Regions from separate parts of the Exiguobacterium sp. BMC-KP genome, predicted to be linked through region 2. Evidence: riboswitches for the same ligand, from Rfam matches in the RefSeq annotation. Region 2 holds a riboswitch; the other holds the start of a gene.
The links. Region 2 has a riboswitch for FMN ahead of ribD (bifunctional diaminohydroxyphosphoribosylaminopyrimidine deaminase/5-amino-6-(5-phosphoribosylamino)uracil reductase RibD). Riboswitches for the same ligand answer to the same signal wherever they lie in the genome.
Positions count from the first base shown of each region.

Region 1: it holds a riboswitch for FMN, as region 2 does, so the genes downstream of both, ADM98_RS14545 (ECF transporter S component) here and ribD (bifunctional diaminohydroxyphosphoribosylaminopyrimidine deaminase/5-amino-6-(5-phosphoribosylamino)uracil reductase RibD) in region 2, are expected to answer to the same signal.

Region 1 is NZ_LGIW01000015.1:1,693,894-1,699,412, reverse strand. Features, by position in the region: gene ADM98_RS14570 (TIGR01457 family HAD-type hydrolase) at 1-765, shown strand; gene ADM98_RS14565 (NifU family protein) at 808-1,035, opposite strand; gene ADM98_RS14560 (DUF1462 family protein) at 1,145-1,441, shown strand; gene ADM98_RS14555 (NAD(P)/FAD-dependent oxidoreductase) at 1,481-2,533, opposite strand; gene ADM98_RS14550 (YuzB family protein) at 2,626-2,859, shown strand; gene ADM98_RS14545 (ECF transporter S component) at 2,932-3,498, opposite strand; FMN riboswitch at 3,653-3,794, opposite strand; gene ADM98_RS14540 (HesB/IscA family protein) at 3,906-4,256, shown strand; gene ADM98_RS14535 (NAD-dependent epimerase/dehydratase family protein) at 4,375-5,241, shown strand; gene ADM98_RS14530 (GNAT family N-acetyltransferase) at 5,238-5,519, shown strand, end outside.
Region 2 is NZ_LGIW01000015.1:2,092,458-2,097,976, forward strand. Features, by position in the region: gene ADM98_RS16425 (DUF6612 family protein) at 1-68, opposite strand, end outside; gene ribH (6,7-dimethyl-8-ribityllumazine synthase) at 281-739, opposite strand; gene ADM98_RS16435 (bifunctional 3,4-dihydroxy-2-butanone-4-phosphate synthase/GTP cyclohydrolase II) at 736-1,926, opposite strand; gene ribE (riboflavin synthase) at 1,926-2,552, opposite strand; gene ribD (bifunctional diaminohydroxyphosphoribosylaminopyrimidine deaminase/5-amino-6-(5-phosphoribosylamino)uracil reductase RibD) at 2,537-3,577, opposite strand; FMN riboswitch at 3,736-3,880, opposite strand; gene ADM98_RS16450 (M20 family metallopeptidase) at 4,064-5,269, opposite strand; gene ADM98_RS16455 (MetQ/NlpA family ABC transporter substrate-binding protein) at 5,292-5,519, opposite strand, start outside.

The sequences.
Region 1 (5,519 bases), 400 kb from region 2:
ATGAAGGCAAAAGGCTATTTATTTGATTTAGATGGAACGATGTATAATGGAACGGAACCGGTGAAAGAAGCGGTCGATTTCGTCAATCGTCTGCAAGCAGAAGGGATTCCGTATTTGTTCGTGACGAACAATGCGTCAATGACGGCAGAAGCCGTGGCGGAGAAGTTACGCGGGATGGGTGTTCATTCTGATGCGAAGCACGTCTTGACGAGCGCGATGGCGACAGGTCGCTATATCGCTGATTTGTCACCGAAAGCGCGCGTCTATGCGATCGGAGAAACAGGACTAATCGATGCGCTTGAACGAGAAGGGTTAGATGTCGTCGCAACCGAAGCAGCAGATTACGTCGTTATTGGACTCGATCGTCAAATCACGTATGAAAAACTCGCTGTTGGTGCTCTGGCGATTCGTGCCGGTGCGCGATTCATCTCGACGAATGGTGATATCGCGATTCCGACAGAGCGTGGTTTCTTACCAGGGAACGGTGCCTTGACAGCGGTCCTACGCGTGACGACGGAGAAGGAACCGTTCTTCATCGGTAAACCGGAACCGGTCATGGTTGATATCGCAACGGAGATGATTGGTCTGTCAAAAGAAGACGTCATCATGGTCGGCGATAACTACCATACGGACATTCTCTTCGGAATCAATGGAGGCATCCGGACGATGCACGTTAATTCTGGCGTCCATACACCAGTCTTCATTCAAGGGCAGGATCGTCAACCGACATATATGGTCGATACGTTAGCTGAATGGATTCTGTGAATCAAAAAATCCCGAACGAGAATTCGTTCGGGATTTCATGTATTAGAAGACTTGTTCGACTTCAACGACGCCAGCGACTTCTTCAAGAAGGGCACGTTCGATACCGGCCTTCAATGTGATTGTTGAACTTGGGCAGCTACCACAAGCTCCCATCAAACGGAGTTTTACGATTCCGTCTTCTACATCTACGAGTTCAACGTCTCCTCCATCACGAAGAAGGAACGGACGCAATTTTTCAAGAACTTCATTCACTTGATCAAACATTTCCATGCGTAAACACATCCTTTCGTATAGTTTCATTGTAACAGGGTTGAAAAATGTTCTCAATCTGGAAAACTTGTATACTAAAGAGGAGTGAATTGAAAAGGGGGACTTCAAGATGGAAATCACGGTTTACGGAACAGCAGTCACTTGTCCGAGTTGTGTCGGGGCACCCAGCTCGGAAGAGACGTTCAGCTGGTTACAAGCCGTACTCGGGCGGAAATATGAGCAAGCGATGACGTTACGTTATATCGATTTCGAGACAGCAGCAGCGGATCAATGGACGGAAGCGCTGAAAGAAGATGTCTATTTTTACCCGTTGATTGTTCTAGATGACGAGATGATTGACGAGGGGTACGTTAAATTAAAGACGATCACGGCGGCGATTGATGCGAAGTTAAGTCAGGCGGGGTGAACGAAAAAAGAGGTATCCCGAGTCGGATACCTCTTTTACTCATTTAATCTTTTTATGTTTCCATAAGACACCGGACTTCAAGAGACGTGGGACTTTTCCTGTCAGCGCCTGTTTACCCATGACGATTCCGAACCCGTCTGATTTTCCGAGTGATCCGAGCATTCCGCGCAGTTTGATTTCTGGCAACTTCGGTAATTTTTTACCTTGCCACTTGGCTTGCAAGACATCAACGACTTGTTCTGCCTGATGTTCTGCGAGTTGACCACTTGGTGCATACGGTAGACTTGCGCAATCACCGATGACGAATAGATTATCGTATTCCGGTACATGATGGTGGTCTGTTAATTTGATTCGACCACCACTGTCCGCAGCAAAACCGAGATCGCGAACGACTTTGACCGGTTGTGTACCCGCCGTCCAAATCGTTAAGTCGGATGGGTACGTATCGTCGCCGTTACGCACGTCGTCTGCCGTGACGAGCGTGACGTTCGAATTGTTGATGACTTCAACGTCATGCTCCTCGAACCATTCTTGAACGTAAGAAGAGACTTTGTCCGATAAGAACGACAAGACGGATGGTCCGCGGTCGAACAACCGGATCGTTAAATCTTTCCGGCTCTCGTGCAGTTCACTGGCAAGTTCGACACCGGATAGACCAGCGCCGACGATTGAGACGACAGACCCTGGTGAGAGTCCGCAAATGGCTTGCTGTGTCTTTCGTGATTCTTCAAGTGTCTGGATGCTATATGTAAATTCTTGAGCACCCGGAATGTTATGGTATTTATCCTCGCAACCGAGAGCGATGATCAAGTCATCATAAAATAATTCTGATCCGTCCTGCAGATGGACCGTGTTCGTCTCGGGTGAGATTTTGATGACATGTCCATATTTATAGGTAAGATGTTTCCCCTCCGGAAATTCAATCCGGACATCCCGATCTGATAATGTACCTGCTGCGAGTGCATAATATTCCGTTTTGAGTGCGTGGTACGGTAGACGGTCAACGAGCGTGACGGCAACTTCCTCGTCCTTGAATCGCTCACAAATCCGCATTCCACCATATCCTCCGCCAAGTACGACCAATTGCTTCATAACGTAAAATCCCCCTTAGTTCCCCTAAATCAGTCTGACCTTGTATAATACGACATGAGGCAGGTCGTTTCCTGCTTGAAGGAGGAAAAAAAGTGAATCCGATTATTGAATTTTGTATTAGTAACTTAGCGGCTGGTACACAGGTCGTCATGGAACAACTCGAACGTGACCCGAATGTTGACGTCGTCGAATACGGTTGTCTCGGCTATTGTGGTATTTGTTCGCTCGATCATTTTTGTCTCGTTGATGGTGAGACCGTCGTAGGCGAAACACCGGAAGAGTTGCTCGAGAAGATTTACCTGAAAATCGAAGAGAATGAGCTGTGAGCATAGCTAAAAAATCCCCTCGTTCGTTTGAACGAGGGGATTCGTGTCCGTCAGCGGGCGCAGCTTTTCGGATTAAGCAGATTGTTGACGGCGCATCATCCATGGTCGTAGTTTCAAGAACAATGGAATGAAGAGTGCCGAGATAAACAGTGCCTTGATGACGTTAAACGGTAAGATACCGGCTGTGATCGCTGTCCATTTGACAGCTGGATCCGCCATATAGTCCATACCTAGGAACCATGCATACGCTGGAAGGATCAAGATATAGTTGAGGATCGCAAGACCAAGTGCCATCGTGATCGTACCAGCGACGAGACCTGTTGCGAGACCTTGTGTTGATTTCTTTTTGTGGTAGAACCAGCTGACAGGTAGTACGAATGCAACGCCTGCAGCGAAGTTAGCGAATTCTCCGACCGGAACACCACTTCCGCGGAAGATATAGTACAACACGTTCTTCAATGCTTCGACGATGACACCTGCGACCGGTGAGAACATGATCGCTGCGACGAGAGCAGGAACATCACTGAAGTCGATCTTCAGATAGTTCGGTAAGAACGGTAGTGGAAAATTGATAAGCATAAGAACAAACGAGATTGAACCTAACATTGACAGAGTGACCATTTTTTGTGTGCGTTTCATACGAGTATTGTCTCCTTTTGCTCGTTCCTCTCGATGAAGTATTGGCATGACTGCGACCATAAAGAAACCCCCATTGATGAAATCAACAGGGGAGAAGTCCGCATTAAATAAACCTAATCGATTATTGCAAAATCGATCAAATTCAAACTCATGCCGCCATCTTCTCCCATCCAGACTATACTGTCGGCTCCTGAATTACACAGAATCAGCAAATAGCGCCCTATTCGCTCGCGGGCTTCAACTCATATGAGTTGTTTACCGCCGGTCGGGAATTTCACCCTGCCCTGAAGATGGAACGATTATTTTATTGTACATACCATTTATACAACGAATTCAAGATGGTTTCAAGCAACTAGGTTTCGATTCGCTCAAAAGTTGCGTATACTAAAGAAAAGGAAGGTGATGACATGATCCATTTAACGGAGGCAGCAGCGTTACAAGTCCAGGACATGATGGCGCAGGCACCAGCAGATGAACGAAATCTTCGGATGCTCGTCCAAGGTGGTGGATGTAGTGGTCTGTCGTACGGAATGGGATTCGATCAACAAAAAGAAACGGATCTCGTTTTCGAACAGCACGGCGTGACCGTCATCGTGGACGAAAAAGATTATCCGGTCGTCAAAGGACTGGAAGTCGATTATAAACAGTCAATGCTTGGCGGTGGATTCACGATCACGAATCCGAATGCCATCGCAACATGTGGTTGCGGAACTTCATTCCGTACGGCAACGAATGCCGGTACACCGGGTGGTTGTTGATTGATACAATCGTGGACATCGTCCACGATTTTTTTATTGTCTACATACAGGAGACCTGTTCCGTTGACTCGAAATATTACAGAGAGTGAATGCTACTACGAATAGGGAGGGCTTCAGGATGAGAAAAGTATTGATCTTCGGGGGAACACGTTATTTCGGACGGCGCTTAGCGATTCGCTTAGCCGATTCGGGAGATGATGTGACGATCGTCACACGCGGCGAGCATACTCCACCAGTCGCGAAGGGCTTGACATTCTTTAAAGGAGACCGGACATCAAGCAGTACGATGAAGGACTTGAGTCAACAGCACTGGGATGTCATTTATGACAACATCTGCTTCACGCCGTATCAAGCCAAGCTCGCAATCGACGAATTTGAAGGAAAAGTCGGACGGTATGTATTGACGTCAACGATGTCTGTTTATGAAGACGGTGGAGCGAATATTACGGAACGCGCCTACAATCCGTTTCCCGGAAAATATGATCTTGAGAAGGAACATGGTTATGGGGAAGGAAAGCGCCAAGCGGAGAGTTATTTCTTCCAACGCGCGACATTCCCTGTGGTTGCTGTTCGTTTCCCGGTTGTCCTCGGACCAGATGATTATACGGAACGACTTGTCTTCCATATCAAACGGGCGCTTGACGGTCGTCCGATCGTTGCCGAAAACACGTATGCGAAGATGGGCTATATCTCAAGTTATGAAGCAGCAGCCTTTCTTGAGTGGTGTGGTCGTTCAGAGATGACAGGTCCGATCAACGCTGCGAGTGACGGGGTCTTATCAATTGAAGACCTGATGGATAAGATTGACCGTGTCGCAGGAACGACAAGCCAACTCGTTAGCAAAGGGGAGGACGAGTCGCCCCTAGCGCCAGAACGCGATTTCTATATGGACACGACAGCTGCGAAACAAGCAGGCTATCTGTTCCAACATATTGATGACTGGCTCGATCGTTTGATTGAAGAGGAGGTGCGTAATCACCAATGATGCAGTTGATGAAGCCAACCCTCGCATGGGAAACAGAGTACCGTGCCTTTTTGGAAGACTGGCGAAAGTCAGGTGAAACAATCGTACCGGAAGCAGTCGGGGATACGTATGAGCCGCTTGCTACCTATTTCGCGGAGCTTAAAGAAATGGAAACGACAGTCAGACCGGGTCTTGTCACGCATTCGACGTATTGGATGGTCGACGGGGAACGGATTGTCGGAGCGTTGAACTTTCGGCATGATTTGACGGAGAACTTGAAGTTGTACGGCGGACATATC
Region 2 (5,519 bases):
TCTTGACATCCAGCAAGCCCAATCGATGCTGCGACGATTCCGGCTGCTACCCACCTTGTTTTCTTCATATTCATTTCCTCCTTCATGCGCGTTACCCTGATTTACGAAAAACATTGGAAAATGTTTCAAAGTTTCTTTATTACACCATTACCGTTCTCCTTGAAAACGAATCCTCAAATTTCAAATCTACTATCCTTTTTTTGAAATTTGATTCATTATCCGCACGTTTTCCGCAAAAAAACAGGATGACGGAATATACCGTCACCCTGTCTCTGTTCCATTAGATCGTCCGTAAAAGATTTGCCATCTCGATTGCTGAAACTGCTGCTTCGTAACCTTTATTCCCAGCTTTCGTACCGGCACGTTCAACCGCTTGCTCGATCGAATCTGTTGTCAGAACACCGAAGATGATGGGAACGCCGGTGTCGCGTGACGCACTCGCGACACCTTTTGCGACTTCATTACAGACATAGTCATAATGCGACGTCGCCCCACGGATGACGGCACCAAGCGTGATGACAGCATCATATTTACCGCTTTTCGCTAACTTTTCTGCAACGAGTGGAATTTCGAATGCTCCAGGAACCCATGCTGTATCGACAGCATCTGCTGCAACACCGTGACGACGGAACGCGTCGTTTGCTCCTCCGACGAGTTTTGATGTAATCAATTCGTTAAAACGTGCAGCGACGATCGCGACGCGTAGTCCTTCTCCTGTTAAGAAACCTTCGTAAATCATGATGTGTGTCCTCCTTGGATGTCGAGCCAGTGCCCGAGTTTTGTTTGTTTTGTTTTCAGATAACGCTGATTTTCCGGCTCGACCGGTACTTGATGTGGGACGCGTTCGATGATTTCGATGCCTTCTTGTTCGAGCACCCGTTGTTTATCCGGATTATTTGTCATTAAACGGATCTTCGTCACGCCAAGATCACGTAACATGTTCGCTGCGACCGTATAGTCACGCATGTCCGTCGGATAACCAAGCGCATGGTTCGCTTCGACCGTATCGAGTCCTTGTTCCTGCAACTCGTAGGCTTTTAACTTCGCCATCAGACCGATGCCGCGGCCTTCCTGACGTAGATACAAGACAGCTCCGCCTTCTCGCTCGATCCGCTCGAGTGCCGCATCGAGTTGTGGACCACAATCGCAACGCTTCGAACCGAAGACATCCCCTGTCAGGCATTCTGAGTGCAGACGGACGAGCATTCCGTCGTGCGCTTCACCCGACAAGACGGCGACATGTTCCTTCTTGTCTTGTGTCGTATAGCCGATCATCCGAAACGCTCCGAACGTCGTCGGAAGTAACACTTCCGCTTCCCGTGTCAACGGGCGCTCAAGATAAGCGACGAGTGCCTCGATCGTGATTAGTTTTAAATCATGTTCTTCCTTATAAAGAAGTAAATCGTCAACGCGCGCCATCGTGCCGTCTTCCTTGATGATTTCACAAATGACGGCGATTTCGTCACTACCCGCGAGACGGGCAAGATCAATGCCTGCTTCTGTATGTCCGCGACGTTCTCGGACGCCACCCTCTTTTGCAATCAACGGAAAGATGTGTCCTGGTCGTTTGAAACGCTCCGGTCCATCCGTTAACATCCGTTGAATCGTCAGCGAACGTTCATCGGCACTGATGCCGGTCTTTGCTTCTTCATGATCGATACTGAGCGTGAATGCCGTACCGTGCGGATCGGTGTTGTTCGCCGTCATCGGTGCGAGTTCAAGTCGCTGGGCAATCCGCGGACTGACCGGTACACAGACGAGCCCTTTTCCGTATGTGATCATGAAGTTGATGTTTTCTGGTGTCGCATGTTCTGCGAGCATGACGAGATCCCCTTCATTCTCACGGTCCTCGTCATCACAGACGATGATCGGTCGTCCTTTTTTTAAATCTTCTATCGCTTCTTCAATCAAGTCGAATCCATTCATTACATGTCGCCTCCTAAGAATGCTGCCCAGTCCGTCTGCTTCTCGTGTTGCGTGAAATGATAAAGATGTTTCGCCATCATGTCACACTCGATATTGACGACTGCGCCGCTTGCCAATCGATCGAACGTCGTTACTTGACGGGAGTGCGGAATCAGTGAAATCGAGATCGTTTCCGGCGTGACACGTTGTAAGGTCAGGCTCGTGCCGTTGATCGCAATCGATCCTTTCGGAATACAATACTTTTGCCACGACCCGACATCAAACGTATAGACCATCGCTTCCCCGTCCGGTCGTCGACTGATCAGTCGCGCCGTCCCGTCGATGTGTCCACTGACGAAATGTCCACCAAAACGACCGTCTGCTGGCATTGCTCGTTCAAGTTGTATCGGGCTCCCGACACGATATGTGCCAAGTGCCGTTGAACGAATCGTGTCATGGACGGCATCTGCCGTGAAGCCAGTCGGACTCATGGACGTGACGGTCAAACAGATGCCGTCGACGGCGATGCTATCACCAATCTTCGTTCCTTCGAGCACCCGGTGTGCTTCAATTTCAAGCGCTAAACCGTTCGGTCGCGGAATCTTTCGTTTTAACGTCCCGACTTCTTCAATCAATCCGGTGAACATGGCGTCTCCTCCTTTCGGATATACGTCAGATGAAGATCCGGTCCAACCGTTTCGATCTGATCGATTTGAAAACGATCTTCGATATCGTGTTGACCGGTCCACGCCTCCCCTTCAAAAATCGATGGTGCCTGGTAAACTTCGATTCGGTCGACAAGATCTGCTTCAAAGAACGCTGCTTGGATCGTTGGTCCACCTTCAATCAAAATGCTCCGGATATCTTGTTCGTATAACCGCTTTAAAATCGCTTCCGGCGTCTCATACTCACCGACTAGAACGGTCACTTGATCGTGACTAATGCGCGGTACACTCGTTAGCCAATAGGTTGGATTTTTACCATCCTGGAAGACTTGTGCCGTCTCCGGAACCCGACCACGACGGTCAACGATCACTCGAATCGGTTCGATTCCCATTTCGGTACGTAATGTCAGTGCCGGATCATCGACGAGCACTGTCTCACTTCCAACGAGAATCGCATCATGGCGACCACGCATGGCGCGACCATGTGTCCGCGCCTGTTCTGATGTGATCCAGCGCTGTTCACCCGTCGCAGCGATCCCGTTCATCGTCTGAGCGATTTTGACGGTCACGGTCGGACGTTTTCGTTCGATCGTTTTCCAGAACGTGTCGTACAGTGCTTCCGCTTCGCGTCGTAATAATCCGACCTCAACTTCGACACCAGCATCCTGGAGCCGCTTAATTCCTGAACCAGCGACGATCGCATGTTTGTCTTCCGTAGCGACGAAGACACGTTTGATTCCTGCTTGCAGAATCGCTTCCGTACATGGCGGTGTCTTGCCATGGTGATTACATGGCTCGAGCGTCACATAAAGATCAGCGCCACGAGCAGCTTCTCCTGCCATCCGTAGGGCTTCGACTTCCGCATGTGGACCACCGGCAAATCGGTGTGCACCAAAACCGAGAATACGCCCTTGTTTGACGATGACACAGCCGACACTTGGATTCGGACTTGTTTGTCCGTTTAACATCTGTGCTAATTGCATGGCATAACTCATCATCTGTGACATCGCGTTCACTCCTTTCAAATGAAAAAAGACGCCCCTTGAAAAGGGGCGTCTGTATAGAAGGGTTCACGAAATACACGGTTCGCTTTCTGCTTTTTTGCATGCAGAAAGAGACCATCTCCTGAAAACATTTTTTCAGAAAACAGCTTGAATCGCGTCGTTTCGTTCTTCTCCCATCCGGACTTTACCGTCGGCCTTGGAATCTCACCAAGTCAGCCATGATGCGTACATCACAGGTCGCGGGCTCATCGATCAATCGATCGCATCACCGCCGGTTGGGATTTTCACCCTACCCCGAAGAACTGGATTATTGAGTTATACAATTTTAGCCTAGCATATCTTTTTCAAGAAAACAAAGCGGAAATGCTTCTGTCTTGTCACTTTTTTGATTTCGTTCCACTTCTGTCACCCATCGCCAATTCCTGATCGACTACATCCCAAAAACGACTGGAGCACTTGATATCAGTACGTCCAGTCGTTATTTTTTACTTACAAATAGCCGTTCTTCCGGTCATGGAATTCTTGGGCAATCGCCCCGCGCGTCCGTTCATCGGCAAGGACACGAAGTGCTGTTCGAGCAAGGATTTTCGCTCCTGCAATCAATGCCTCATCCCCTGCTTCTGAACGAGCCGCTTCTTTGAACGCTTCCGTATGGGCAACGAGATCGTCTGGTCCAATCTTGATGTACGGATGGATCGTTGGGATGACTTGACTGATGTTGCCAGCGTCCGTCGATCCGAGACCTGGTCGTTCGTCGAGGTGCACGACTTGGCCAAGCGCTTCTGCTTCTTCTTGGAAGAGACGATCAAACGTCCGGTTGAAGACGAGGTTGTCGACTTCATTTTGGAACGCGATGACGTCAAGCGTCGCCCCAGTCGCAAGTGCCGCACCTTGTGCGACCGCTTTGACTTTCTCCGTGACGGCATTGAGTCGTTCCCGTGTCGTCGCCCGGATGAAGAAACGTGCTTTTGCATATTCTGGAATGATATTCGGTGCATCGCCGCCATGGGTGATGATCCCGTGGATCCGGACATCGTCCGGCAATTGTTGCCGCAGAGCATTGATCCCATTAAAAAGCTGGATGACCGCATCGAGTGCGTTGATCCCTTCTTCCGGTGACGCCGCTGCGTGCGCCGGACGACCGGTAAAAGCAAAATCGAGTGGATCGACCGCAAGGGAAGAACCGGTGATCCGCGTTTGTCCCGACGGATGAACCATCAAGGCTGCATCGATCCCTTCAAGCAACTGATGTTTGACGAAACTGCCTTTCGCACTGCCGTTTGGTCCCCCTTCTTCAGCCGGAGTCCCGAGGACGACGACACCCCCACCGACTTCATCGAGTACTTTACTGAGCGCAATCGCTGCTGCGACACTCGTCGTTCCGATGATGTTGTGCCCACATGCATGACCGATGCCTGGCAACGCATCATATTCGGCTAGAAAAGCAATCGTCGCACCTGGTCGGTCACTCGACTTTTTCGCAAAGAACGCTGTCTCGTGCCCAGCGACGCCAAGTTCTACCGTAAAGCCTTCAGCCGTCAGGCGTTCTGCATGTAGTCGCGAAGCAAAGAATTCTTCGTTACCGATTTCCGGTGTCGCATGAATCCGGTGACTCGTCTCAAGATAGGATTCCCGTTTTTGTTCGATGTCCTGTTCAATCGTCTCTACCCATGTCGTGCGTACTGGTGTCGTCATACTGTCCACTCTCCTTTTGAATTTATTCGCCGATGTCACTTAGTGGAACGAACGTCGGGATTGAGCTGCCTTTATACTCTTTTTTAATGAAAGCCGCGACATCTTTTTGTTGGTAAAGCGACGCGATCTTTTTCAGTTCTTTTTTGTTCTTGTCTTCCGTCCGTGTTGCAATGATATTGATGTATGGTTTGGCTGTTTCGTTCTCATGGACAATCGAGTCCTTGATCGGATTGAGTCCTGCGTCAACAGC